Regions from separate parts of the Halomonas sp. IOP_6 genome, predicted to be linked through region 1. Evidence: predicted binding sites of a transcription regulator. Region 1 holds the regulator's gene; the other holds the start of a gene.
What was found. Region 1 encodes PhoB, which activates phosphate uptake and scavenging genes when phosphate is short. Its sites were predicted from a motif close to TGTCATANNNNTGTCANA; they were not measured.
Positions count from the first base shown of each region.

Region 2: the regulator PhoB is predicted to act here: its motif matches at 3,909-3,926, upstream of K7H08_RS04425 (CYTH domain-containing protein).

Region 1 covers NZ_JAIRBO010000004.1:134,709-149,623, reverse strand. The annotation lists gene K7H08_RS09080 (PstS family phosphate ABC transporter substrate-binding protein) at 1-811, shown strand, start outside; gene K7H08_RS09075 (ABC transporter permease subunit) at 908-2,026, shown strand; gene pstA (phosphate ABC transporter permease PstA) at 2,026-3,450, shown strand; gene pstB (phosphate ABC transporter ATP-binding protein PstB) at 3,444-4,259, shown strand; gene phoU (phosphate signaling complex protein PhoU) at 4,290-5,015, shown strand; gene cysZ (sulfate transporter CysZ) at 5,084-5,818, shown strand; gene K7H08_RS09050 (copper chaperone PCu(A)C) at 5,944-6,423, shown strand; gene K7H08_RS09045 (hypothetical protein) at 6,522-6,848, opposite strand; gene K7H08_RS09040 (hypothetical protein) at 7,243-7,545, opposite strand; gene phoR (phosphate regulon sensor histidine kinase PhoR) at 7,827-9,143, opposite strand; gene phoB (phosphate regulon transcriptional regulator PhoB) at 9,146-9,835, opposite strand; gene ubiA (4-hydroxybenzoate octaprenyltransferase) at 9,958-10,848, opposite strand; gene K7H08_RS09020 (chorismate--pyruvate lyase family protein) at 10,883-11,464, opposite strand; gene K7H08_RS09015 (NAD(P)/FAD-dependent oxidoreductase) at 11,552-12,742, shown strand; gene K7H08_RS09010 (HU family DNA-binding protein) at 12,847-13,119, shown strand; gene K7H08_RS09005 (hypothetical protein) at 13,119-13,475, shown strand; gene yccS (YccS family putative transporter) at 13,719-14,915, shown strand, end outside.
Region 2 covers NZ_JAIRBO010000002.1:174,132-189,046, reverse strand. The annotation lists gene glnH (glutamine ABC transporter substrate-binding protein GlnH) at 1-152, opposite strand, end outside; gene argA (amino-acid N-acetyltransferase) at 407-1,720, opposite strand; gene K7H08_RS04435 (inorganic phosphate transporter) at 1,867-3,132, opposite strand; gene K7H08_RS04430 (TIGR00153 family protein) at 3,142-3,822, opposite strand; gene K7H08_RS04425 (CYTH domain-containing protein) at 3,958-4,866, shown strand; gene K7H08_RS04420 (ion transporter) at 4,896-5,813, shown strand; gene K7H08_RS04415 (esterase-like activity of phytase family protein) at 5,889-7,313, opposite strand; gene K7H08_RS04410 (5'-nucleotidase, lipoprotein e(P4) family) at 7,680-8,456, opposite strand; gene K7H08_RS04405 (L-threonylcarbamoyladenylate synthase) at 8,729-9,352, opposite strand; gene K7H08_RS04400 (PHP domain-containing protein) at 9,416-10,363, opposite strand; gene K7H08_RS04395 (YciI family protein) at 10,528-10,827, shown strand; gene mnmC (bifunctional tRNA (5-methylaminomethyl-2-thiouridine)(34)-methyltransferase MnmD/FAD-dependent 5-carboxymethylaminomethyl-2-thiouridine(34) oxidoreductase MnmC) at 10,999-13,011, shown strand; gene K7H08_RS04385 (YheU family protein) at 13,005-13,277, opposite strand; gene ligA (NAD-dependent DNA ligase LigA) at 13,274-14,915, opposite strand, start outside.

The DNA of each region.
Region 1 (14,915 bases):
GGCAGGCTTAGTGCTGCGCTGGGGCGAAGCCTTAAGCGCCCGCCACCCGGATATCAACCTGCAATTTCAGGCCGGCGGCTCAGCCAGCGCGCCGACTGCCTTAGTGGCTGGCACCACCCGCCTAGGGCCGATGTCACGCCCCATGACCCATGCAGAACGCCAGCAGTTTATTGACCGCTACGGTTATCCACCGCTTGAGCTTCGTGTTGCTCGGGACGCATTAGTGGTGGTGGTACATCGCCATAACCCATTGGATACCCTGACACTCCAACAAGTCGATGCGATTTTTTCAACTAGCCTCGCTTGCGGTGCTCCCCACCCCATCCGGCGCTGGAGTACGCTGGTACCGGCGACGGATTGGCCTTATGGCCAAATAGCCCTGCATGGTCGTAACCTAGCGTCGGGTACCCATGGCCTCTTTCAGGAAAGAGCCCTGTGCGATGGCGAGTTTCGCCTAGATATCAGTGAACACCCAGGTTCATCGGCGGTCATTGCTGCGGTAGGAGAGTCCTTCAATGCTATGGGCTATGCAGGCTACAACCATTTAAATCCAATGGTGCGCGCACTACGCCTAGTAGATGAATCCGGAGCTGCCGTTGCGCCCAACGAACGCTCTATTCAGCAAGGAAAGTACCCATTATCACGCGATCTCTATCTTTACGTGAACCTGCCACCCAGCGAGTCATTGCCGCCCGTGGAGCAAGCCTTTCTGACACTTATCTTTTCGGAAGAGGGTCAGCAGATTGTCAAAGCAGCTGGCTTTGTGCCGCTACCCAATCAGCTGCGTGATGCTCAGCGCCAACACCCGTGAACTGTCATTTAATTGTCATAAATAAACGATAGGGTAAGGAGACTCGACCATGCATGCTTATTTTCGTGATGGCTTTCGCTTTTCTATGATGTCGACATGACTCTTCCCCGGCTACCCTTTTCGCGTCAGCCGCTGCGCCATATACAAGACCGACTTGCTACCGGGCTTATCACCGCCGGTGGTATTGGTGTTTTGTTGGCAATTTTAGCCATTGGCGTCTTCCTTGTATGGGAAACGCTACCGCTGCTCGCCTTGGGCGACACGTTCAGCCTCGCTAAACTCTCTCCTCTTGCCTGGGGCACGTTAAAAGCCGCGCTGGCGGCCATGCTATTCGCAACGCCCATTGCCCTAGGCGCGGCAATGTACTCTGCGCTATTTATGTCAGCACGGCTCCGTAGCCGTTTGAAGCCAACGCTTGAGTTGATGGAAGCAGTGCCTGGCGTTGTCATCGGATTTATTGCCGGTTTATTACTCGCCCCCTGGGTGGAACGAAACCTGGCCAGTGCCTTGATGATCATTATTTGGCTACCTCTTAGTGCAGCCTTAGCGGGATATCTATGGTATCGGACGGCCGTCCACGTTCGCCAACGACTACCGCTTTCGTGGGCAGGCTTATGGCTTATTCCCTGGTTGGCTGGCATGGCTGTACTGGCAATATGGATTGCTCCCATCATTGAACAACACTGGCTTGGCGGCGACCTGCGACGCTTGCTTGATCAACGTTACGGCCTTGATTACGCCACCCGAAATGCACTGATTGTGGGTATTGCGATGGGATTTGCGGTGATTCCCAGTATTTATTCGCTCGCGGAAGATGCACTTGCCGATGTTCCCCCTACCTTAATGGAAGGTGCTCAAGCGCTAGGCGCTAGCCGCTGGCAAGCACTGTGGAAAGTTGCCCTACCCACGGCAGCTCCTGGAGTCTTTTCAGCGGTGATGATTGGCGCTGGCCGCGCCGTGGGCGAAACCATGATTGTGTTAATGGCCAGCGGTAACACCGCGCTCTTTAGTGCCAGTCCGTTTGAAGGGTTACGTTCGCTATCAGCCTCTATCGCCATTGAGCTTCCCGAGGCTTCACCAGGCGGGCTGACCTATCACTTACTGATACTGGCGGCACTGGCCTTGTTCATTTTTACCTTTGTGGTGAACACGTTAGCTGAAATTGTCAGACAGAGATTGCGCCGACGCTATCAACGCTTAGGGAGCTCACTCTGATGCGTTGGCAGCGGGCTGTTTTTTCAAACGTTGGTTTTTTAAAAATGAGCGGCAGCGGGCTCTGGCCTTGGCTTTGTGCTGCCTGCGTGGCGCTTTCGTTATTAATGTTGGCAGCATTATTAACGCTGCTGACGATTCGGGGGTTAGGCCATTTTTGGCCAGCGCCATTAGAGGAAGTTACCCTCAAGTCAGGCGATATCGTCATTGGGCAGCCAGTTCGTGAAACGACGCTGCCCAAGGGAGCAGGGTCAGAACGGCTCTATTTCACTGGTAATCAGGATATTACAGGAAGCAACTGGCAGTGGATTACCATTGATGATATTAGCCAACAGGCCGAGCCAGCCGACCTTATCCGCTTAACGCGCACCCCATGGGGTGATTTTATAGGCCGTTTAATGACGGTGGAGAGTGGCGATCAACGGTTAACAGAACAAGCTGCCTGGACTTTCATCCATGATGCGCTTGCCTTACCCGTCAAGCAGCGGCCCCCTGGAACGTTAGTGCTAGCCACTGCCGATGGTCAAATACTTCGACAGCCGCTGGCAAGTGTTACCTACTTTCAATCACCAAATGCCATGTCCTGGGGACAAAAAACCATCGCCTGGGGGCAGCGCATCTGGCAATTTCTAAGTGAAGGGCCACGCGCCGCAAATACTGGCGGAGGCGTCTGGCCAGCCATTTTTGGCACCGTCTTAATGGTCATTCTGATGTCAGTGATCGTTACTCCGTTTGGGGTTCTCGCTGCCATTTACTTAAACGAAATCGCTCACCAAAACCGCCTAACACGCTTAGTTCGCATTGGCGTACGCAACCTGGCAGGCGTGCCCTCAATCGTTTATGGCGTGTTTGGCCTTGGCGTATTTGTATACGGAGTAGGCGGTTCTATCGACAGCTGGTTTTTTAGCGATGAACTGCCCTCACCCACATTTGGAACCGGCGGCCTTCTTTGGGCCTCGCTAACACTTGCCTTGCTCACGTTACCTGTAGTGATTGTCGCTACCGAAGAAGGGCTAGCACGCATACCCGATGCCCAGCGGGAAGGTGCCGTTGCGCTGGGTGCGACACGCTTGGAAATGTTGACGCGGGTGGTGTTGCCCATGGCAACGCCCGCCATGCTAACGGGGATGATTTTAGCCGTCGCCAGAGCCGCGGGCGAAGTGGCGCCGCTAATGCTAGTGGGCGTCGCCAAGCTAGCGCCGCAAATGCCTGTAGATGGTGAGTTTCCCTACCTTCATCTAGAGCGCAAGTTTATGCACCTCGGCTATCATTTATTTGATACCGCCTTTCATGGTGAAGATGTGCAGGCCGCAATTCCGCTGGTTTTCGCCACCGCACTGCTGCTGGTGTTAATCGTACTCGTGCTTAATCTAACTGCCATATTTCTGCGTCATTATCTGAGGCGTCAGCGAGGAAACGAATGTTAGCGTCTTTATCGTCCAACAAAGCGGCTCTCGCGCCCGTGACGCATTTTCCTGCCGAACAGCGCTGCTTGAGCATTGCAAAATTTCACCTCGCTTATGCGGGGAAAATGGCGTTGCGCGATCTAACATTAGACCTACCACGCCACCGTGTAACGGCCTTTATTGGCCCTTCAGGCTGTGGAAAGTCAACGCTGCTACGCGCGATTAATCGACTGCACGACCTTAATGAATCGGTAACACACAGTGGCCATATTCAGCTTGAAGGTCAGGATATTCATGCCCCGGACATGAATGTTACCGAGTTGCGACGGCGCGTTGGGATGGTGTTTCAAACACCCAACCCTTTCCCTATGTCAATTTATGAAAACGTGGCCTTTGGCCTGCGTTTACAGCAACGCTTACCCAAGCGGAAGCGGGACGACATTATCGAATGGGCACTTACATCGGCAGCACTGTGGGATGAGGTTAAAGATCGTCTGCACCGCTCGGCTTGGCAGCTATCTGGCGGCCAGCAGCAGCGCTTGGTCATTGCTCGTACGCTTGCCGTACAGCCGGATGTACTGCTACTCGATGAACCAGCGTCAGCCTTAGACCCGATCTCGACGCTGAAAATTGAAGAGCTGATTCGTAACCTTAAATCACAGCTAACGCTTGTGCTGGTTACCCACAATATGCAGCAAGCCGCGCGGGTTTCTGACTACACGGCTTTTTTGCAGCACGGTGAACTCGTTGAGTACGGGCCAACGGATCAAGTGTTCACCAACCCGCGTTTACAACGCACCGAAAACTACATCACCGGCCGCATCACCTAGGCCCCAAAGACATCACGTCAGGAGTGCTCAATGGATATTACGAACGATAGCCACAGCCAACATATCTCTCGCCAGTTCAACCAAGAGCTGGAGGAGCTAAAAACCCACCTGATGGCCATGGGCGGTCTGGTGGAAAAACAAGTGCAAGATGCTGTTTTTGCGCTACTGGAAGGTGACAGCCGTCTTGCTGAGAAAGTGCGCGACAATGACCGCCAAGTGAACGACCTGCAACTGCAAATTGACGATGAATGTACGCGGGTATTAGCGCGTCGTCAGCCAGCGGCTTCCGATTTGCGCTTAGTGCTGGCGGTTATTCGCGCAACGTCTGACCTTGAGCGTATTGGCGATGAAGCCAGCAAAATTGCTCGAAATGCGCTGCTGTTAAGCGAAAATAGTGGCAACATTCGCGGTTTAGTGGAAGTACGCCATATCAGCGAGCATGTACGTAAAATGCTTCGCGATGCACTTACCGCTTTTGCTCGTTTTGATACCGATCTTGCAATGCAAGTTGTGCGCGAAGATGAGTTCGTTGACGACGAGTATGGTAGCGCCATGCGCTCGCTGATGACCTTTATGATGGAAGATTCACGTTCGATTAGCTCCGTACTTAGCATTATGTGGGTGCTACGTGCCTTAGAACGCGTGGGTGATCATGCCAACAACCTGGCGGAGTACGTTGTCTACTTGGTCAAAGGGTTAGATATTCGCCATAGCGATCCCGACGCGATCGACCCGCAGGTACTTAAAAAATCTTGACCTAGCACGCGATTCCTCCTGCAATACGCCCAGATATCCCCTCTGGGCGTTTTTTCTAAGGAGCAAACATGTTGGATGCGATGACAGCGCTGAGCCGAGGCACTCGCTTGGTATACCAGAAAGGTCTGCGGCGCTATATTTTCCTACCCATCGTGGTCAATATAATCGTTTATGCCAGCATGCTCAGTTTCGTGGTCAACCGCTTTTCTGGTTGGCTAGACAGTGCTATGACAATGGTACCAAGCTGGCTTGAGTGGCTCTCATGGCTAATCTGGCCACTGTTTTTTATCAGCCTGCTGCTGGTGATCTTTTTTACCTTCACCCTGGTCACCCACTTAATCGCCGCACCTTTCTATGGTTTTTTAGCAGCGAAGGTAGAACGTCAAGCGACAGGGCGTGAACCCCTGGATGACCGTGGGCTCGCTAAAACCGCTGTCGATGCCTTGGGTCGCGAGCTAGTCAAACTCGGCTATATCCTGCCACGCATGGTCATACTGTTTATTATTAGCTGGATACCCGGCCTAAACCTGATAGCCCCTGTTTTGTGGATCCTTTTTTCCGCGTGGATCATGGCAATCACTTATTTAGATTATCCTATGGATAACAATAAGATAACGTTTCGCGATATGCGGACACGACTATCGCAACGGTGGTGGCCAAGTCTCACCTACGGCGGGTTGATTATGCTAGTGACCTGGATCCCTCTCGCCAACCTGTTCTTAATTCCCGGTGCAGTGGCAGGCGCCGTATTAATGTGGGACGACCACTACCGCGGCACGCGCGACATTACGCCTCATCGCTGATGGCTTAATCGCTATAACGCTGACACAACCTATTTGTTACCTTAAGGTTGTTTGGCTGCACTATTATTCTCAAGATTAAGCATAAGCCTTGTTAAGAAGATAAGGCCCCTAAAAGGAATACGACCATGCTGACCCGCGCACTCTGGTTGACGGCTCTCCTCACTGGCTCAATCTCTCTCGCGTCGGCTCACGACGTTCAAACCGACCAGTTAAGGATCGCTCATCCTTTTGCCACGCCAACCCCCCCAGGTGTGGCAAATGGTGCCGCTTATCTGGATATTACGGCTCATACAGAGTCCGTCACACTGGTCAGCGCGCAGACACCTGTGAGCGAAAGTGTTGAGCTACATGATATGCAGATGGAAGGCGATATGATGAAAATGCGCCACGTCAGTGCTATCGAAATCGCTAAAGACGAAACGCTGACAATGCGCCCGGGTGGCGGTTATCACTTAATGCTAATGGGATTACACCAGCCACTGGAAGAAGGTGACCGGTTTCCAATCACACTCGAATTTGCCCAGCAAGACGATATTGAAATAGAAGTTTGGGTTCAAAGCGCCCAAGAAGGAAGCAACGCGGCTGATCGCCATCATCAGCATTAACGGGATCAATCGATAATCGTCTTAACCATAAAAACCCCGTCAAAGCGGGGTTTTTACTAAAAAACTTATTTGTCACTCACTTTTAACCACAGCCTTCTTTACCAGCGTGTACTGCTACCCTCTTCACGGTTGAGTTCTTCAGCGTGATATCCTGCTCTATCTTTAGCTTTAGAGTCATCATCGGTTGTGCTGGAACGGCTTGAGGGAGTGTATATCAGAGTATTGTCATTGTCGTTAATCAGATCCTTAGCTGAATAGGTCGCAGGGCCCGATGTGTTACGAGATTGAGGCTGAATAATTTCTTGGTTATCAGCACGCTCTTGGTTCAACTCAATGGAAGATTGCGCAAATGCCATTGGGCTTGCGATAAGGCCCAGCGAGAGGCCCAAAACTGAAGTATTTTTAACAAATGATTTCAACAACATAAATAAAAGCTCCTTACTACATGGAGCAACCGACAATGTAATGATACAAGGTACCCTTTTTTGCCAGTCGCTGAACGTGTCATCTGAATAATTGCATTTCTAATACCAAGAAACAGTGGGCAATGTAACAATGATTATACTATACACAAAAAATTAGACCCCACCGAAGTGGGGTCTTGAGCACTCTTAGTATCGCGATACGTAACGCTAGCTTCCTATCCGTTTGAGGGGCTCCAACCTTGGAATTAACCCTAACTAGCGTGTTGACCGTCGAAAGATTCAATCCTTGAATCTAGGAGCATCCATGCGATTTGACATCCTTGCCTCTGAATAGCTCATCCATAAGCGTAAGAGTTATAATACCTTTTGAAAAGATATGTAACCAAAGTTAATGTTACATGCCGCTATTTTCTTCAGGCAACTCATCTGTGCTGTCATAGCCGGACTCTGAATCGTCCTGGCTCGTTGAACTAGGATTCATGTCGCTGGCGTTATCACCTTCGTCATGGGTCAAATCTTGGCTGTCATAATCACTTGAATCTGTTGTGCTTCCAGGCTGAGAATCGACAGGCTGTTCATCTGGGGAAATATTGTTTGCTGGATCCGCTGGCTCTTGAGCAAATACCGCAGGGCTAGCAACCAGACCAAACGCTACACTTAAAATACCAGCTTTCTTGAGTAATTCCTTGGACATCATATTCCATCTCCTCGATCGCTGTTCAATACTGCTAAATGGTAAGAAAGACTGCCTTTCGGCTTACCAGTTCCTGTGGTTTTCTCTCTTATTTAAGACACTGCAGATGCCATGCCAAAAAGCAAAAAATAATAAAAAAACGTTAATAAACATTAATTTATATATTTTAAGAAATAAATAAGACGTTTAGAATCTTTCAACTTAGGCAGGAAAAGTGGCTACAAATGGCACATGAGCATTATTTGACCATACTTACATGACACCGTGACACACTTATACAACATCTAGACAGCATTGCGCGGTATGGACTCGTCTTCGACAACGCGTGATGGCGGAAAAACACAGCGAAAGAGAGCCCCTTCGCCAGGGTGGGATTCAATTTGTAGCAGTGCATCATGTCTCAGCAGCACATGTTTCACAATCGCTAGACCAAGGCCCGTTCCACCGGTAGCCGTACTGCGACCTTTATCAACACGATAAAAACGCTCGGTTAAACGCGGAATGTGGACAGGATCTATTCCTTCGCCGTCGTCGTCGACTTCAATACAAGCACTGCCATTCGGCATGGTTTTCCAGCGAAGTGTTATCTGACTACCCTCTGGCGTATACCGCACAGCGTTAAACACTAGGTTTGAAATCGCACTATGCAGTTCTTGCTCGCTGCCAATGAGCCGCGCATCACTTTCAAGCACGACTTGGACATTGTGCTGTTGATTAGAGAGCGCTAGCGCATCGCGGCGAATACTGTCGAGCATCGGCCCTAACACCAGCGCATGATGATCCTCGCCACCTTGGTCAATTTCTAACCGAGAGAGCAGTAGCAGATCATTTACTAAGTTTTGCATACGCTTCGTCTGCTCTTCCATTTGAGCAATACCTCGGCCCAAACGTGGTGGAAGTTGCTCTTTCAAGTCGCCGTAAGTTTCTAAATAACCCGTCAGTACTGTTAGCGGCGTGCGCAGCTCATGGGAAACATTGGCGACAAAATCACGACGCATCTGCTCTAGGCGATGCAAACGGGTAATGTCTCGCGCCATTACCAAGCGTTCATCATCACCATAGAGTGTAATTTGATATTGCAGGATACGCCGTTCATCGATGGGCGACGTTAAGGTCAGCGGCTCACCGTATTTACGCGCATTAAAGTAGCTGATAAATCGAGGATCACGAAGCAGGTTGGTAATATGCTGGCCACGGTCGTGGGCCGTTTGTAAGCCCAGCATTTCGGTCGCAGCACTGTTCCACCATTCTAAGTCACCATGTCGATCTAGCATAACGACACTGTCACGCATCGCTTCGGATGATTCCTGGATACGTGCAAGGGTGGCACGTAAGCGATTCTGGGTAATCCGTTGGCTCTTTTGGTAGCGATACAAGCGATCAAAAAGTTCGCCCCACATACCGCTTGCAGCAGGGGGTTCATCATGAGGGTGGAGCGTTAACCACTTAAAGAGTGCACGCAGTTGGCGCAGTTGATAAACCAAGCAAACGGCAAGGCCTGCAGCAACCCCAAGCCCTGGCATACCTAGCAACCATCCGAGACAAGCCCCCAGGGCAGCTAACCATGCAATCCGCCATAGTTCTCGGCTCCACAGGCGCACCGTTACACCCGCGCGGAAAAACGGTACCCAGTGCCTCTCACCGTTTGAATGAGACTCTGGTGAGCTTCCCCTAAGGCCTTACGTAGACGTCGGATGTGAACATCTACCGTCCGCTCTTCAACGTATACGTTACCACCCCACACTTGATCGAGCAGTTGGCTACGTGTATAGGCGCGCTCTTGGTGCGTCATGAAAAACTGCAGCAGGCGGTACTCCGTCGGCCCCATTTCTAACGCCTTACCGTAAGCACTCACACGATGGCTCACTGGGTCTAATAGCAAGCCATTAATTTCAATAGGATCTTCGACACCACGGGGGGTAGTACGTCGCAATACTGCTTTTAAGCGAGCCACCAGTTCGCGGGGAGAGAAAGGCTTGGTGATATAGTCATCCGCCCCGGCCTCAAGTCCTTGAATCTTGTTATCTTCTTCGCCTTTAGCGGTCAGCATAATGATAGGCACTTCGGCAGTGGCTTCTTCACGCTTTAAGCGCCTTGCAAGCTCAATACCACTGGTGCCCGGCATCATCCAATCCAGCAAAAGCAGATCTGGCTGGTGGTCAACCATCATCGCGTGGGCATCCTGGGCGTTATCCGCTTCAAGCACGCGATAGTCAGCCATTTCCAGCGCCACTGCGATCATCTCGCGAATAGGCGCCTCATCATCGACAATCAAAACGGTCTTGGCGGTCATTCCAGGGCCTCACGGTGTTCAATGAAAACTAATTTAAAAAAATAGTTCAAAAAAACAGTTCAAAGACATGTCAGTGACGATAACACCATGACTTGATGACAATTCTATGACATAGAGGATATTTAGCCAGTTATTGGCCACCAACTTAGTGCAATACCTGCAAAAATTAACAAGCCTGACCAATGATTATTAAGAAATGCCTGGAAGCAGCGGTCGCGCTCACGGCCAGCAATTAATCGTTGTTGGTGGACAAACGTGGCAGCCATAGCGGCTAGCCCAAGCCAGAAAAAGCCACCTAAACCAACACGCCATCCTACCCAGGCAAGTAGTCCAAGTGCCGCCACTTGCAGCACACCAATTATCAGACGATCAGCGCTACCAAACAGCACCGCGGTAGATTTGATACCAATTTTTAGGTCATCGTCGCGGTCAACCATGGCGTATTGAGTATCGTAGGCAACGGTCCACAGCACATTAGCACTAAACAATAGCCATGCTTCAAACGGTACATGACCCAATACCGCACCGAATGCCATGGGGATCGCCCAAGAGAATGCAGCCCCCAGCACCACCTGAGGTAAATGGGTGTAGCGCTTCATAAACGGATAAATGAACGCTAATACAACACCACCTATCGACAACAGCACCGTAAACCAATTGGTCAATAGCACTAAAATGAAAGCAGTGGCTACCAGCGCTATAAACAGCAACTGCGCCTCGGCTTCACTGATACGACCAGTGGCTAGAGGACGATGTTTAGTGCGCTTTACATGGCCATCGAAATGACGATCAGCATAATCATTAACCACGCAGCCCGCAGCGCGCATAACATAAACGCCAGCAATAAAGATCAGCAGAACATTCCGTCCAGGCACGCCCTCTGCCGCTATCCACAAAGCCCACAAGGTGGGCCACATCAATAGCCAAGTACCAATCGGGCGATCCAACCGCATTAAATGTAAAAAATCAGCCACTCGAGCCCACCCCGTTGGCCTCAACAGAGAACGGTCCATGCTTACCTCTCAAAAAGAAAACGCTGGCGATAGCCTAGCGCGAAGACAGGGCAAGATCATCTGCCATGGTTGATAAAAAGTATTCCTGCACTAACAGCGACAGCCCACTGTGCTGAAACACTGAGCGCCGACCCCATACGCTATCTAAAAGCGACGCAGAGTGTTCCGCGACAAAGCGTGGCTGATGGCGAGTGGCGTAGAGTGGCCCGCGCACCAAGTCAGGTTGTTGAAACAGCCAGCTGCCTAGTGAACGCTCGCCAAGCCCTTCTAACCCCTTACCTTGTAATTGACTAAGTGGCGCTACCGAGCGTGCTACTACCCAGGGCTTATCACCTACACACAACGCTACTTCCCTCAGCCATGCATAGCGGCGCGGTTCAATTCCCAGCGCTAGCGCTTCGTCCCGCAGAGGTAAGCCAATCGTTTGACGTAACAATTGCACCCGAAACGCGTTTGTGCCGCCTGCGATGGTTAACCGCGTCGTTAAGGAGTCCGTCGATGCCACCCACTGCCACCACGAAGCGCTCATTGCAGGGCGAGCCGCAGCAACAGGGAGCCAGTGAGGAAATAGTCGATGAGGAAATAGGGAAGCTTGCCGAACAGTAGGGGCGATCACCAAAGTCTCCAAGGCGGTCAATACACAGAAAGCTAGTGTAACATGGTGACCTCACAGGCTTTTGTTCTGCCGACTTTTGGTGACTGCATGCCCTCACACGAGATATCGCTATATTCCCATTCGACACTGATTATTATTGGCACCGGTATGGCGGGGATTGGCCTTGCGCGCGCCCTACGCCGACAGGGTGATACACGTGCCATTACCCTTATTAGTGCCGATAGTGGCGATGATTACAGTAAACCGCTGCTTTCTACAGGCTTTGCGAAACGCTTAACGCCAGACCAACTCGCCCAACGTGACGCCAGCAGCGTCGCAGAAGAACTGGACGCTGAGTTAATTACCCACACCCAGGTCGCACATCTGCATGTGGATAACCAACGCGTAGAACTCAGTAATGGCCAACAGCTCCACTACGACGATCTGGTGTTAGCCACTGGAGCGGCTCCCCATAGGCCGTTCAGCGTGCCCGAAAGTGTCGCCAAACGATGCTTCACCATTAACGACTTAGACGAGTATCGCCGCTTTTATGCCGCATTAGGAGCAACGCCTACTAAACGTGTCGCAGTTGTCGGTGCTGGGCTGGTGGGCTGCGAGTTCGCCAATGATCTCCATGCTGGCGGCCACCAAGTCACTCTCATTGCGCCAGAAAGTACACCGCTGCAACGTCTGCTCCCCGAACCGCTCGGCCAGGCACTGGCTGATGCTTTCCAAGAGGCAGGCATCCAACTTTCCTTAGGACATAACCTGACAACACTGGCACTTAACGTAGATGACGCGCTATCACTTCGTCTTGATAATGGCGACCTTTATGCTGCCGACATCGCGTTACTCGCCACTGGCTTAGTTCCGCGCACTCAACTTGCCGAAGCAGCCGGGCTGGCGGTTAGCCCTCGCGGTATTGTGGTTGACCGCCAGTTACGCACCTCTCGACCGAACATATTTGCGTTGGGCGATGTGGCTTGCGTTGAGGGAGTTAACGCTATGTACGTGCAGCCCCTGCAGGCGAGCGTAAAAGCGCTGGCGTCAACCCTCGCCGGAAAACCAACCAGCGTCAGCTTTGGGGCGTGGCCCGTCATTGTGAAAACGCCATTACTACCCGTGGTTGCCTACCCACCGGTAACCACACCAGCACGGTGGAGAATTGAGGGAGAAGGCGGTGAAATGACAGCGATTGCTGAAAATAAAGACGGTCGTTTGATTGGATTTGCGTTGACAGGCAGCTGCGTGAGAAGGAAAGTGGAGCTTTCCAGAGTAGCACCTGCGCTGCTAGGCTGATTTTCGCCGCCTTAGCGACTAGGCTAAAAAAGTTAACCAGCTGGGCAGTGCTTCTAACAACACAGATGAACTTACGCTTGATTTTCACATAGGGAGATACCTTTATGCGCAAACCTGAACTCGCCGCCGCAATTGCTGAAAGCGCTGATCTATCCAAAGACAAAGCTGGCCAAGTCCTGAACGTTATCTTGGACGAAATCACTAACAGCGTTGCCAAAGGCGAAGATGTCGCTCTGATTGGCTTTGGAACGTTTACCGTGCGCCAGCGTGCCGCACGTACTGGTAAAAACCCGCAAACTGGCGCGCCTTTACAGATTCCCGCCAGTAAAAACGTTGCGTTCAAGCCGGGCAAAGCGCTTAAGGACGCCGTTTCCTAATGAAACTCAAGCTGACGCTGTGGCTACTGAGCTTACTGCTTAAAAGAGCCCTGCGACGCAAGCCGCGCTTTCGCGAGCAACTTGAGCGAATGCGCGGTCTGGACTGGGGCGTTGCCACGGAAGACCTTAGTATTGCCCGGTATTATCGAATGACCTCGAAAGGCATTGATACCGGCAAAGGACTACCCGTTGACCTAGACCTTGAGCTTCGTTTTCGCGATCAGGATGCCGCGTTGAAAATCCTTAAAAAGCCGACGCAACAGGCATTTCTAGATGGCATGGTAGCCGGTGAAGTCCGCCTAGTGGGCGACTCCGCCGATATGAACAAGCTTCAAAAGCTACTGAAAAATATGTAATAACTAACCCGCCACCTCAAGGTGGCGGGTTCCTTCCTAAGATTTCTCTTATTGCCCCTGCTATCTTTCAGACTAGGCTCTCACTGACCAGCCCCTCGCTGCCAAGCATCACGCTTGCTCGGTTACGTTTTGTATAGCCATTGAGCACAGCCGTTGAAAACAGCGGGTAAAGACAAGCACACACTCTTCCCTCTATACTAAGCATTAAACTAAAGTCTAAAAAAGCGACCCATTAGAGACTCTATGCCTATTTCATTGCCCCTGCGGCGTCTATGGACCCTGGACAAGTTCGCCTACAGCCTGCGCGTGTTTATCGCGTTCAGCGGGGCGCTGCTGTTTAGCGGTTTGGCAGGAGACATCGCGCTGGTGATTCCGCTGTTCTTAGGCATTATTGCGAGCGCTCTTTCTGAAACTGATGACAGCTGGCAGGGGCGCTTACAGGCGCTGGTGGTGACACTTGCTTGCTTTGCATCGGCGTCGTTTGTCGTGCAGTGGCTTTTCCCCTGGCCGTGGCTGTTTGCAGTTGGGCTGGCGGTTTCTACCTTCACCTTAATTATGCTGGGTGCCATTGGTCAGCGGTACGCGACCATTGCGTCAGGCACGTTAATCCTGTCGATCTACTCAATGATCAACATTGAACAGCACGGTGGCGTGGATGAAGACGTGGCTTCCAGGCAGTTGCTGCTGCTTGCAGGAGCCGCGTGGTATGGGGTTATCTCAATCCTATGGTGCGCCCTTTTTTCGCGCCAGCCAGTTAAACAAAGTATGGCGCGGGTATATAAAGCGCTAGGTGAGTTTTTAATCTTGAAGTCTGCGCTGTTTGAGCCTGTTCGTGGGGTCGATCTAGAGGCGCGCCGCGTGGCGCTAGCCAGGCAAAACGGCAAGGTAGTCGATGCACTCAACCAAGCAAAAGAAATGATTTTCCGCCGCTTAGAAGGGCAACGTGGCAGCCGTAAGCTAAATCGCTATCTACAGATTTACTTTATCGCCCAGGATATACACGAGCGGGCAAGCTCTACCCACTACCCCTATAGCGCGCTCACCGAAGCGTTTTTTCACCATGACGTTCTGTTTCGTTGCCAGCGACTCTTAGACCAGCAAGGCCGCGCCTGCCGCCAGCTAGCCAAATCGCTGTTGCTTAACCGTCCCTTTGGTCATGAACAGAGTGAGCAGGCGCTGGCCGATCTACGCGCTTCTATCGACAACTTAAGCGAGCACGGTAAGCCGGAATGGCGTCCGCTTATGCACCCGCTCAATGCACTTGCCGATAACTTGTCTATCCTGGAAGCTCAGATTGCCAGTGCTAACAACCCAGATACCGACGATGATCGTCGTGATAGTTCGCTTTACGACCGCTCCCCCTCTAGCGTGCTAGAAGCGTGGAGACGCGTTCAGCTAAATTTGACGCTGGGTTCGCCCACGTTTCGCCATGCGGTGCGC
Region 2 (14,915 bases), on a different contig from region 1:
ATATCGATATCAAAACCGACATATTCACCGTCTTGAGCAAACTCAAAGGGCACAAAGGCAGTATCAGTGGCAACCACTAGCTTGTCTGCGGCGGCAGTCGCTGCAGTGAGAGAAAATGCAGTAGCAGCCATTAACGTGGTTAGTGTTTTCATGGAGAAATCCTCGTGACGTCGATGTTATTGGTTATGTGTGAGTGACGTAGCGTGTAGATAACGGTGTTGTTATTGGTTTGGTTTAGATGGGCTTGGATTGGCTTTGCCGAGTTTATCTACAAGCGCATCTGCAAATATAATTGCACAAATTAATAAAATGACCAAATATTTGCATTTATTTTTTACACGCATGCGAAACCGGGTGTCGCAAAGACACCCGGCTCATCTAGATATTTCTCTTTAAGTAAGCGTTTTTAGGCTAGATTTTTCACCAACACCTTGGATTTTCGGGCGTGGTTGTAGGCTTCGCGTTTTAACGGCGGCAGGTCATCTAGGCTAGCGGGACGGAAGCCGTGTTCGACAAACCAATGGGCCGTGTGGGTAGTTAACACAAACATTTCGGAAAGCCCACGCTGCCGGGCGCGGCGTTCTAATGCTTCCACTAAGCGCTCGCCGCGCTCACCGCCGCGATAGTTACCGTGCACCGCGACACAGGCCATTTCCCCCACCGTGGTGTCTGGAAAAACATGCAATGCTGCACAGCCAATCACCATGCCGTCACGTTCGATGACCATGTAGTCGTCGATTTCGTGCTCTAGTCGTTCCCGCGAACGAGCCACCAACATGCCACGTCGCTCCAGCGGCTCCAGCAGCTCTAGTAGGCCAGCGACGTCATTCAACGTGGCTGGGCGCAGTTGCTCGTAGCGGTGCTGGGTGATCATGGTGCCAACGCCGTCACGGGTGAATAACTCCCCTAGCAGTGCATCATGGTTACGCCAGGAAAGCAGGTGGGTGCGCGCTACCCCTTCCCTGGCGGCGGTGCAGGCGGCGTTCAAGTGGCGTGCCAACTCACTGCCCGGTAACGCCTGTTGCAGGCGCGGCTCGGCCTCTGCCGGGGAAAGCTGGCGCAATAGCGCGCCCTGCTCGTCTTCAAGCCCTTCCGATTCGCCTAATAGAATCAGCTTATCCGCTTTCAGCGCGACGGCAGCATGTTGTGCGACTTCCGAGGCATCTAAATCAAACACTTCACCTGTGCTGGAGAAACCCAGCGGCGGCAGCAGCACTAGCGAGCCTTTTTCCAACAGCCCTTCAATGGCGCTCGAGCGCACTCGGCGTACTTCACCACTGTGATCAAAATCGACGCCTTCGCGCACTCCTAATGGCTTAGCGGTCACCAAGTTGCCGGAAATCACGCTAAGCTCTACACCGTGTAGTGGCGTGCTAGGCAGCCCCAAGGAAAGACGAGCTTCTAGCCATAAGCGCTGGTGCGCGGCCACCTGTTCCACGTGGGTCATCACCGCTCGGTCAGCTACCCAACGGCCATCCACCCGTGTTGGCTCGACACCGGCAGCCGTCAATGCGTCATGCACTTGTGGGCGAATACCAAACACCACAACTAGCCGCACCCCCAGGGTGTGTAGCAGCGCTAAATCCTGAATCAGCTGCTCTCCTCGGCCAGACGCCATGGCTTCGCCCTCAATTAAGATGACAAAGGTTCGTCCCCGGTGCGCGTTAATGTAAGGGGAAGCATTACGAAACCAATCAACAAAAGGGAAGCGTGTGTCCAAGGGCCGCTCTCCGGCAGCAGGTGAATGAAAGTATCAGCGTTTACTTTAACAGAGCATAAAAAACAGCGGCACCTTCTTGTGAAAAAGAAGATGCCGCTGTGCGTTTGGCCAAGCAGTAACGTATTGGGCTGGGTTATCCCTTGCTGTTAACCAAACATGCCTTTGAACATAAAGAAGAACAGAATAGCCAAACCAGCCCCGGCAGGTAGCGTAATCAGCCATGACATGGCGATGGTGCCAATGACACGCAGGTTAAGTGCCGCCATACCCCGAGCAAGCCCTACACCTAATACCGCCCCTACCAGTGTATGGGTGGTTGAAATCGGCAGACCCGTACCGGAAGCTAATACCACCGTGGTCGCTGCTGCCAGCGTGGCGGCAAAACCACGACTGGGAGTGAGTTCAGTAATACCGGTTCCTACGGTGGCAATGACTTTGTGGCCGTAAGTTACTAAGCCCACCACGATGCCACCACCGCCCAGTACCAATACCCACCAGGGCACTAGCGCAGAGCCTTCAATTTGGCCGCCAGTTTGTACCACGCTAATGACCGCCGCAAGCGGACCAACCGCGTTCGCAACGTCGTTAGAGCCGTGAGCAAACGCCATGGCACATGCAGTAAAGATCATTAATACGCCGAAGACGCGCTCAACGTTGGCGTATCCAAAGTGGTCGTTGGCATTTTTCTCGAACTTGATACGACGCTGCATCAACAGGCCAATACCCATGATCACAAGCCCTAACAAAATCGATAGCAGCAGGCTTTGACTAAAGGTCAGGTCCAGCCCAACGTGAGATAGGCCTTTGGTTAGCGTGACCATCGCCACAATAAAACCAACCAAAAATACGTAGCCCGGTACATAGCGTTTGGCAGCAGCAAATGGATTATCATTTTCAAAAATCAGGTGATGCACTGATTTAAACAGCACAAAACCGATAGTACCTGCCAACAGAGGAGAAACGACCCAGCTTGCCGCAATGGTGCCAACAGCGCCCCAATCCACCGTAGAAGCACCCAATCCCGCTACGGCAAAGCCCACAATGGCACCTACAATGGAATGCGTCGTGGAAACCGGCCAACCTTTCATCGATGCTGCCAGTAGCCAAGTACCCGCTGCCAGCAACGCTGCCAGCATACCGTACACCAGTAACTGCGGGTCTTCCTGGAGCAACTCTGGGTCGATAATGCCTTTACGAATGGTGTTGGTCACTTCACCACCCGCCAGCCAAGCACCTAAAAACTCAAAGACAACCGCAATTATAATGGCTTGTTTGATGGTGATCGCTTTTGACCCCACCGAGGTTCCCATCGCATTGGCAACATCATTCGCACCAACGCCCCAAGCCATAAAAAAGCCAAACAAACAGGCCAGAATGATAAAAATTTCACCGTGCTGGGCAATAATCTGCATAGGTATCCCTTAGCGTGCGGTCAAAATCTGTAGGCGGCTGCCCACGCGTTCAGCGCGATCAGAAACTTCACCGACCCACTCAATGATTTTGTAAAGGAAAATCACATCAACAGGAGGAAGTTGGCTTTCAAGCTCAAACAGCTGGCGACGTATCGCGATCTGCTGGCTGTCAGCTTGGTGCTCAAGTGTGTGCAGCTCACGGATCATATTCTGCATAACATCGGAAACATTGCGTCCAAAACCGGACTCAAGCAGCTCTTTCAGCTCTTCAAGCGCTTGGCGAGCCTGGGCCACACACGCCACGCTGGTACGCATATAATCGCGCATGGGATCGGCCAGCTCATCGGGTACGCGCATTTTACGCCCCAGCATAATGCCGGTAATGTCGCGCACCTTGTTGGCGATCTTATCCTGCACGCTGATAAGGTCGAGCAAGTCGGACCGCGAGACGGGAAGAAACATCGTATTGGGCAGGTTAAGCCGAAGCTCTGTTTTCAACGTGTCGGCGTCATGCTCTAAGCGGGTAACGTTTTCACGCAGTACAGCTGCGGTATCCCAATCACCGGCAAGCGATGCCTCGAAGAACGGCAACAGTTGGTCGGCACATTCATTGGCCTTGACGATGTGGGCCAGCAGCGGCTGGAATGGCGAGCGGCCAAACATCGCGGAAAAAGGGTTGGAGGTAACCATATAGCCTTTAGCCTGTTTTCGGGGAGCCTGGAAATGGCGGCGCCAGTATAAAGAGTGCGCTCGCCGCCGTCATGAAAAGTTCACAATGTCATGTAAAATTAATTGAAATGTCACAATACAAAGGTGGCTAATGTCATGAAAAATTCAACATCTACTGCTGATTCTGTTTCAGCGCCTACCGAAATAGAGCTTAAACTCGCCCTTGCGCCAGCTCAACTAAACACGCTGCTGTGCCACGCGGCACTAGCCGAAACACCCCAACGGCAACATTTGTCGAACAACTATTTCGATACCCCTGCGGGCGATATGGCGAATGCACGGATTGCCGTGCGCTTACGCCAAGTTGATGATCGCGTGCTACAAACGGTGAAAACTGCCGGTCATGGTGGTGGCGGCCTCTCTACCCGACAAGAGTGGGAGTGGCAAGTTCCTAGCCCACAGCTTGACCAGCATGGCTTAGCTACCCTACCGCCATTCAAAGGTTCACTAGGCACCGTCATTTCCGCGCTACGCCCTGCGCTGCGCACCGACTTTACCCGGCGCAGCTGGCAAATCAACTGGCAGGGAAGCCGTATAGAGCTAGTGTTGGACGAAGGAGAGATTGTCAGCGGTGGTGCTCAAGCGGCAATTTGCGAGGTCGAGCTGGAACTCAAAGCGGGTGAACCAGAGGCGCTTTGGGCGCTAGCATTAACGCTCGCGGAAAGCGTACCGCTGCGCCCTTCTGATACCAGCAAAGCCGCTCGCGGCAATGCATTAGGCGTGCAGCAGTGGGCACTACCTGAAGCTGACGCACCGGCTGAGTGGCTACACAGAGCCACAGTGGCGCTGGACGCCTACCACGATAGTGGTCTTGCGGAACACTTAACTATCGCACAGCAAGCGTTAGCCACACTGGCGACCCATCCCCAGTTAGATGAAAGCTCCCGCCGCGATGCTCAAACACTGACCACAGCACTGAATAAAAATGGCCATCCAACGTCCGCTTATGGCGCTGCTGCGTTAACCCTGGCGCATCGCTTCGCCTATCAAACCACGCTACGCTAGAAACATTCAGCCCACTTCAGGATGTCGCGATGAGTTTTCAATTAACTCCCGGTGCGGAAGGACTGCGCACACGGCTTTTCCATATTATCTTCGAGTCTGATACGCCGGGAGCCAAAGGGTTTGATATTGCGCTGATTATCGCCATTCTAATCAGCGTGGCGGTCATTTTGCTGGACAGCGTAGATAGTTATTCCGAACGCTACGGGCACATTTTCTACTATGCAGAATGGCTATTTACGCTACTTTTCAGCATTGAACTGGCGGTGCGGATTTACTGTTTAGAGCGCCCAACGATTTACCTCAAAAGCTTCTACGGCATTGTCGATGTGATCGCGATTATCCCAGCTTGGTTAGTACTATTGATGCCTGGTGCGCACGGACTCGTCATCGTAAGGATACTGCGAGTGCTACGCATCTTCCGGATTCTGAGGTTGATGGAGTTTATCGGCGAGGGGCGTTTACTGCTCGATGCGCTTAAACGCAGCCTTCGTCAAATCCTGCTGTTTTTTAGCAGCATCATGATGGTCGTCATACTGTTTGCTGCGCTGATGTACACCATCGAGTCGCCAGAAGCCGGCTTTACCAGTATTCCTATGTCGATGTATTGGGCGATCGTCAGTATGACCACGGTGGGCTACGGCGATATTGTCCCAGCCACGTCGTTAGGCAAAGCGATCACGATGATCCTGATGCTGTTGGGGTATTCGATTATCGCTGTGCCTACCGGGGTATTTTCCGCCCAGGTTATCCGCTCTATTCGTGAAGACCGTTATTCAGAAGAAGCCTGCCCCGGCTGTGGCCATGACCGCCACGAAAAGCGCGCTCGTTACTGCCTGCGCTGTGGCACCTGGCTGGATGAAGACAGCGAAGACCCACGTAAGAAAGAAGCAAACAAAAAAGATAGTCACGAGGGAGACGAAGACACAAACACGCCCCAGGACAGCTAAACAAAATAGCCAAACCTAGGGCGCGCAGCGTTCATTTAGAAGGGAGTTGCGTGGTTAGCTAGGCCGCTACGTTGATCAATCGGTGCTCAGGTCGGCCTCGATAATAAACAGGCGGCCGCCATCCACAGTGTTGGCGTCCAGCATTTTCTGCTCGAGTTGACCCTCAGTGGACCAGGTGGCGAAGTCATCGTCGTTCAGCACCCCCAAGCGTTGGTCATCAATCACCCATAGACCTTCCATTTTATCGTGGGGATAGTTGACTTCCGCCACCATACCCACCACCAGAGACTTGCTCACTGGCTCAATTCCAGCGCTGGCCAGAGCACCCCATCCCTGCTCTAGAACCACTTCTTCCAAGGTTTTGCCTGCCAAGGTTAGACCCAGTTCGGCATCCTGTTTCAGGTCGCCGTTGGCTGAGACCGTTTCAAGATTGGTGCCTGAGGCAAGGTCAATGCGATAAACCTGCTTCTGAGCATCGGGTGTCGCTGCCTCAGTGCCATCAGGACCACCGTTCAGAAAACGGCCATCTCGTTCAAGCACCAAAAACTCAGTGGCGCTCAGGGCAACAAGCTCTGAGTTGGAATTCTGGTTTTGCTCTTGGCGGTAGAGATACTGTCCAGTCTCGCCCGAGCCCAGGTCCACTGTGACGATGCGGGTGATATCCAGGTCTTTCACCGTGCTGCCCGGGTTGTACAGAGTGGACTGCATAATACCTACCAGCGTTTCCTCATCCGGCGTGATAGCCAGCCCTTCCATACCTCGGTTAGCACGCCGGTTGGCAAACTCTGCCGGCAGGTTCATCTCGACCCGGTCGTCGTCGGCAAAGGGGTTGATACGGCCGATTTCACGACCTTCAGCATCGAAGTGGACCATGTGCGGGCCATACTCATCGCTAACCCAGAAGGTGCCGTCCGAGAGTGCCACCAGCCCCTCGCCATCCAGACCATAATCATCCAAGCGGATCGGATTAGTAACTTCATTATAGGGCTGGCTATCGTCCACCAAGATCGGTTGACCATTGGCATGGTAAGGAGTTTCACCCGTTCCGCCGAGTGCCAAACTGTTAGGCAGGCCACTGATCTCGGTTCCATCGGGGCGCTTGAGCAGAATGGTAGTAACCTGTTCGATCACACCGTTCGCTTGAACCTCAAACAAGCCGATACGGGGCGTATAGTCCGGTGTCGGAAATATTTTTCCCTTGCCATAGTCACCAACAAAATTGGCATTGGGGCCGCGGTCAGTCAATGCATAGAAGCGCGTTGAATCCGTGGGATGAGCCGTCATTGCCGACCCAAAGCCACCATTACGGATCTCAAAAGCCTGCTGAGATTTGCCATCTAGTAGATCATCCCGTAATACGCTGTGGGGAAGAAACACACCAGCGGCGGGGAAGTTGTCGAACACGGAGGCATTGGTATCATCAGCGTTAGCGTTATCACCGCAGCCCACCAGCAGAGAGGACGTCAGTAAGGATGCCATAAAAAGCTTATGACGGTTCATTGGTTGGTTTCCTTATTGAATACAGGTTGACGCCCGTTGGCGTCTCAGCCGCCTCCACAGGCACAATTTCCACCGTGACCCAGGGCAAGGCAAGTTAAGAAAAGTCTAGTGGCAGGAATATCCAATGGGGGTGGAGCCGTCACGGTTGTCTTAATGAAACGCGCTCACACCGACAAGGTTCGATTTGTTATGGCATATCGCTATGTTCACGGCCACCAAGATAATTTAGTGACAACCAATGACAGGTGAATGACATGTTAGTGACTAGCGGCACGGGGACAACTTGCGGGGCTAATAAGGAAAACGCCCTGGCTATTAACCAGGGCGTCTCCTATATAGTAACGGCACGATGGAAGTGGTTACATTTTATTCGCTTTCAAACGGAGCTTCCCACGCGTTAAGCTCCGCGTCGCTCCAGCTTCCGTAACTGGCATTGGGGAAAACAATCCAGTCTTGACCAAAACGCTCAGCGTGGTCGTTAACCAGGTCGCGCTGCTCTTCAAGGCTTGCGCCGACAAAATCACCCGAGAAGTCATGCAGCGTATCGCCCAACTGCATCACTAATGTATGACTGTCTTCGACGATAGCGCGGCGCTCGGTCTTCGGTGGGCCAAGTAGCATGACGCGTTCGTCAGATACCTGGGGAAGCTCTAATGCTTCCATAGTGGCCAGCGTGTCCGCTTTATTTTCTTGGTAGCGATCCGACACATAGTAGATCGACACACCTTGCTCATCGGCAAATTCGAGAAAGTCTTTTGCCCCTGGGATCAAACGTGGCTCGCCCTCGCGCTCCCAATGCAACCAAGTATCCCAAGTAGTGAAGTCGTGGCAGGCCTGCATATCGCGCACTAGCAAAGCGCTGTTATCGATGAGCGTCTCATCCACATCGGTAATGATGGCCAAATCGGCACCCTCACCATGCACCTCAATCTGTTTTTCCAAGCGATAGGTCGCCAGTTCAAAGCCTTGGCGCTGTAAAGCAGTTATTTCTGCGGATTGCTGTTGGTAACGAAGCCCCATGGCGTACTCAACTTGATCACAAGCGCTAGCGTCGTCGGCTACTGCGTTCCCTGATAAAGGAAGTAGCGCCAAGCTTGCAAATGCGGTTGCAGTAGCAGCGTTGCGGTATCGAGATATCATCATTAAGCAATCTCCTGTCAGTGATGGTTATTAGGTTAAGAGGGGAATCCCACACCATCCATCATTATTAATTATCAATAGTAAGCATAATCATCATAATTTATTTTTATTGATCATTCAAATAAGAAAGATAGCGCGCTAAATGAATAAGTTGATACGCATATCATGTTTAATGTTTTTTGTGGATTTTGGGTGATGGAGAGACAGGCGGGACGACAGCAACCCCCTCGAGACTTTTCACCAAGGGGGTTACCAATACCAACTAGAGAATGGTGTTAACTCGTAAACGGCGTAATATCGCCGCGGCCTTCCCGCACAATTTTGGGCGGCAGCTCGCGTAGGTCAATCACACTCGTGGGGTCAAGATGGCAGGCACCGCCGTCGATAATGGCATCAAGGTGTGCCCCGAAGCGGTCGCGAATCTCCTCAGGATCGCTCATTGGCAGGGTCTCTCCTACCGGAATTAACGTGACGCTCATCAACGGCTCACCTAACGCATCAAGCAGCGCGTGGGTAATGTGGTGATCAGGCACACGCACGCCAATGGAGCGGCGCTTCGGATGCAGCAACAGGCGCGGCACCTCTGTGGTAGCATCCAAAATAAAGGTGTATGGGCCAGGGGTATGAGCCTTCAGCAGCCGAAACACTGCGTTATCCACTTTCGCGTAAGTGCCAATCTCGGAAAGATCCGAACACATCAGCGTGAAATTGTGTTTATCGTCTAACGAGCGCAGCCATTTGATCTTCTCAATGGCTTTCTTTTCACCTAAGTGACAACCCAGTGCATAGCCCGAGTCCGTCGGATACGCGACCACACCACCTTTGCGGATAATATCTATCGCTTGATCAATCAAGCGTTTCTGCGGGTTTTCGGGGTGAATCTGAAAATATTGACTCATCGCTTGCTCCTGCCCTTGGGCATATCGTTGTCCATTTAGTTTCTAGGTTAGCCGATATGCGGTTTAAGACCCAGGACCTAACATACCACTGGGCGCATCGCGCAAATGAACTAAGCGCGGATGCTGCCAAATCGGCGGCGCAGCAGTGCGCGGTATTAAGCTCATACTGCCGGGGGCGGCGTGGCTGCCAGGAAAATGAAAATCGCTGCCCATGGAGGCGTATAAGTCACGCTCCACTAATTGCCGAGCGAGATCGCGAGTGCTGTCTGGATTCTGCTGACCACTCACCAGCTCAACGCTCTGCCCACCGGCGGCTTGAAAGGTATCCATCAGCAAACCTCGCTTGCGCCGGGTAAGCCCATAGCGCAGCGGGTGCGCCAGCACTGCCACACCACCTGAGGCCACCACCCAGGCTACTGCATCACTGATTTCCGGCCAATGAGCTTTTACATCGCCTTTTTTACCACTGCCTAAATAGCGCTTAAACGCGCCTGCCCAGTCATCAACCACTCCTTCAGCGACCAGCGCGCGGGCAAAGTCAGGCCTGCCTAAGGGGCGGTCGCTGCCTGCCTGGGCGCGTGCCTTTTCGAGCGCATCAGGTAAGCCCATTTTTTCCAACCGCTCGGCGATCACTTCAGCACGTTTGATCCGTGCTTCGCGCTGCAGTGCAAGCCCTTCGACCAGAGGCCCTTGCAAGCCGCCGGGCATAAGCGCCACTACATGGATATTAATTCCCTGCCAGCGCGTGGATAACTCACAGCCAGGCACCAGGCAAAGCCCAGCTTGCTGAGCCGCGATGCCCGCTTCTTCAATACCTTCCATGGTGTCGTGGTCTGTCAGCGACATGTGGGTAAGACCACGTGCAGCGCACAGTTTTACCAACTCGGTAGGGGTCAGCGCGCCATCTGACGCGGTAGAGTGCATGTGTAAATCCACCGTATAACGCTGGTCGGCATCAAACACGCGGGGCAGATGGTTTACAGGAAGATAGTTCGCAGGAAGTAGGGGCATAAGCATGACGCCGTGTGGCGAGTTTGTCAGAATAGGGTGGTGTGAATAAAACAGGCACCCTGTTTTCCCTTAACGGTATACAGGCGCTCACCATGGTGCGCGCTTACAGGGGCGCGGTCAATTCAGTACGGAACAACCGCCCTAGCATTCAAGGAGTTATCCCCATGCTTTACGCTATTATCAGTGAAGATGTATCCAACAGCTTGGAGCGCCGTCTAGCGGCACGCCCGGATCACCTTGGTCGCCTGGAAAAGCTGCGTGATGAAGGCCGTTTGGTTCTGGCTGGCCCCCACCCCGCTATTGATACCGATAACCCAGGCGATGCAGGCTTTAGCGGCAGCTTAGTCGTTGCCGAATTTGACAGCCTTGAGGACGCGCAAGCCTGGGCTGACGCCGACCCGTACATCATTGCTGGTGTCTATGCCAAGGTAATTGTTAAGCCATTTAAAAAAGTAATGCCTTGACCGATAGAGGCGAGTGTGAAGAGTCCGCCTTCTTTTTCACAGAGCCTGTGGAAAACTCTGTGAAAACTCGGCGGACGCTTTCCCCAAAGCTAGAGCTGATGCCCTTATCAACAAGTTGATCAATTTTTAACCTATCTTTAACACAAACTTCATCAGTACGGGGATACCCGCGTGACTCAACGCTCTACTGCCCTGCCCCCGCTCGCGGCGTTAACGGCTCCTTTACTCACTTGGAACGAGGCATCCCCCCATTCAGAGGCCTTCGACGATGTGTATTTTTCCAGGGAAGATGGCCGGGCTGAAACCGAGCACGTTTTTCTGGGGGCGAATCACCTTCCTAAGCGCTTTGCGGACTGGAGACACAGCCGCGCTTTTGTGATTGGCGAAACAGGCTTTGGCACCGGGCTTAATATGCTGTGCGCGTGGGACTGTTTTGAACAACACGCACCGAGTACTGCACGTCTTCATCTGTTATCCACCGAGAAATTTCCGCTTGACCGAGTATCTCTTGAGCGCGCGCTAAGCGCCTGGCCTTCATTAGCACACTATGCACAAGTGCTATGCGCCCAATGGCCTGAAGCCGTCAGCGGCATTCACCGCCTTCATCTCAACGAGCGAGTGACTCTCGATCTGCACTTTGGCGACACCACCGAACGACTGAACCTACTCGACGGTCAAGTCGATGCATGGTTCCTAGATGGCTTTGCTCCTGCTAAAAACCCCGAAATGTGGCAGCCTGAGCTGTTCGAAGCCATGGCAGCACGCTCTCGCCCTGGGGCAACATTTGCCACGTTTACCTGTGCCGGCGTCGTTAAACGAGGGTTAAAAGCAGCAGGGTTTAACTGGCAGAAGGTGCCTGGGTTTGGGCGCAAGCGGGAAATGTTAGCGGGCTATATCGACGCACCGCCCAAAGACAATCGCCGCCAGTCAACACCATGGTTCACGCCGCCTGCGGCAAGGCCAGCTAACCATGTGGCCGTCATTGGAGCAGGCATGGCCGGTTGCAGCGTGGCCGCAGCGTTAGCCAAGCGTGGGGTTCAGGTAACGGTCATTGAACGCGATACCCCTGGTGCCGGTGGCTCCGGTAATCGTCAGGGAGCGCTGTATGTAAAATTAGCTGCGGAAACGAACAACCAGAGCCGGTTCTATTTATCAGGCCTTCTCTACAGCCAGCGCTGGCTTAGCCAGCGGGCTTCAGCAACACCACGGGAAGCGCCGCTGTGGCAACCATGTGGCGTGGTACAACTGGCGTTAAGCGACAAGGAGGCCGTTCGCCAACAGCGCTTTATGGCACGCCACCCGCTGCCAGAAGCGGTGGTGTCCGCTCAAACCGAGACGCTTGGCGAGCTGGTGGGTGTTCCGATCACAGCGAGTCACGGACTGTTTTATCCCCAGGCAGGCTGGGTGCACCCCAAATTACTCTGCGAACAGCTACTACAGCACGCGAATATCACCTTGCACCAGGGGGAAGTAACAACCCTTCAGCCCGACGGTAAAGCTTGGCAGATCGTGTTGGCCAACGGAGAAACGCTGACCGCTGATCACGTTGTGGTAGCCAATGCGTCTCTGGCTAACCGCTTTGAACAAACTGCAGCGCTACCGCTACAGCAGGTTCGCGGCCAGGTGAGTGAAATGAAGCTGCCCGAGGGAGTTCAAGGCCCGCAACGTGTGGTATGCGCTGGTGGCTATGTGTCGCCGCCAGTGGAGGGCGTACTGACGTTTGGAGCCAGCTTTGTGCCTAATAACGCCACGAACGACGTTACAACAGCAGACCATCAGCGCAATATTGATGAACTACGCCAAACACTGCCTGAATGGGTCGCCACCCTTGAAACGGCGGGCGTAACGCTAAGCCCCGACACGCTAGCAGGTCGTGCTGCGGTAAGGGCAGCCAGCCCTGACAAAAGCCCCTACGCGGGGCCTGTGCCCAATGCCGACGCATGGCAGCAGGATTACGCGGTGCTGCAAAAAGATGCTTCGAACGTGCCAGATACCCTAGGAGAGCACCATTCAGGGCTGTGGATATCTAGCGCGCACGGCTCTAGGGGCCTTTCCAGCGCTCCGCTCTGCGCCGAAATCATTGCCTCGCGAATGTGTGATGAGCCGATGCCGCTAGAGCTATCGTTAGTGGATCACTTGCACCCTGGGCGACGGATTATCAGTGCGCTAGTACGCGCTCAGTAATCGCCCTCTTCCTCATCATCGGCAAGATCTCGCCCAAAGGAGCGCCATTGGGCGAGAGTCATCACCTCGGTCATTTCTAACTCAAGATCGTGGGCAATAATCAGCTCGTGACGTTCAAGCTGCTGTTTAAGCTCGGCTACCCAGCCGCTCATACCTGCGCCAGTATCGGTTGTATCGTATCCTTGGCGTGTCACAAATGCTTCAAGCAAAGCATCCAGCGTTTCCGGCGGCAGCATGCGTGCTGGCACTTCGATAAAACGGCTCATTCACTCTGCTCCCAGGCAGCTAGACGCTCGATAAAGGTGGCTTCATCGATCACTTCAACGCCCAGTTGCTCTGCTTTGGTTAATTTACTGCCTGCGGCCTCGCCTGCCACAAGGCAGGTGGTTTTCTTGGAAACACTACCCGCCACTTTAGCGCCTAGCGCTTGCAGCCGCGCCTTACCTTCATCGCGGGTCATGGTGTCCATCGTACCGGTAAGCACCCAGGTCTGTCCCTCTAAGGGCGTCGGGCCTTGCGTCACTTCACTCTCTTGCCACATGATGCCAGCATCAAGCAGTGCTTTCAGCGTTGCCAGATTATGGGGTTGACGGAAAAAAGTGTGAACATGGGCGGCGACAATCGGACCAACATCATTCACCGCTTCCAGCGCCGCTTGATCAGCTTCTTGCAAGGCCTGAAGTGTACCGAAGTAGCTGGCTAAATTTGCCGCTGTGGCTTCGCCTACTTCGCGAATACCCAAGGCGTAAATAAAACGAGCCAACGTGGTGTGCTTAGCCTTATCCAGGGCATTTACCAAGTTGGTCGAGGACTTTTCCCCCATGCGTGGCAGCGTCTGAAGCTGCTCAGCGGTGAGATGAAATAAGTCTGCTGGCGTTTTCACCCAGTCCAGATCCACCAACTGCTCAATCAGCTTCTCACCCAGCCCATCGACATCTAGCGCTTTACGGCTGGCGAAATGCTTCAGCGCCTCTTTACGCTGCGCGGCACAATAAAGCCCACCCGAGCAACGAGCGACCGCCTCGCCTTCCAGCCGTTCAATATCCGAACCACACACCGGGCAGTGCTCGGGAAAGGTAATCACGCGCGCCTGGGCAGGACGCTTGTCGATATCGACTCGTACCACTTGGGGAATCACGTCGCCTGCCCGACGAATGGCCACCGTATCACCAATCATGACACCTAAGCGGGTGATCTCATCTGCGTTATGCAGCGTAGCATTTGATACCGTCACACCAGCAACGGTGACAGGCTCTAGCCTAGCAACTGGGGTAATCGCGCCAGTACGGCCTACCTGAAACTCTACATCGTTAAGGGTCGTGACTTCTTCCTGAGCAGGAAATTTAAATGCTACCGCCCAGCGTGGCGCCCGTGCCACAAAGCCAAGCTCTCGCTGGTGGCGCAGATCGTTTACTTTAATCACGACGCCATCGATGTCGTAACCCAATTGGTCTCGCTTTTCACCCAGTTGCTCGCAGTAATCAGCCACCAGCTCAGGACCATTGACAGTGCGGAGCTCCGTGCTGGAGCGAAAGCCCCATGCCTTTAGCCTTGCCATTTGCTGACTATGAGTTGTCATTGGGCTACTGCTCAGCTCACCATCGCCAAGGTTCGTCATATCGAGCCGGGCAACTTGATAAGCATGAAACTCTAATGGGCGCGTTGCGGTAATCCGCGGATCGAGCTGTCGCAGGCTGCCAGCCGCCGCATTACGCGGGTTAGCAAATACCTTGCTGCCTTCTTCTCTGGCTCGATCATTCAGCGCTTCAAAGCCCGCATGGCGCATAATAACTTCGCCGCGTACTTCTAATAATGCAGGAATGTTGTCGCCCATTAGCTTTAACGGAACAGACCGCAAGGTGCGCAAATTCGATGTAATGCCTTCTCCGGTTCGGCCATCACCA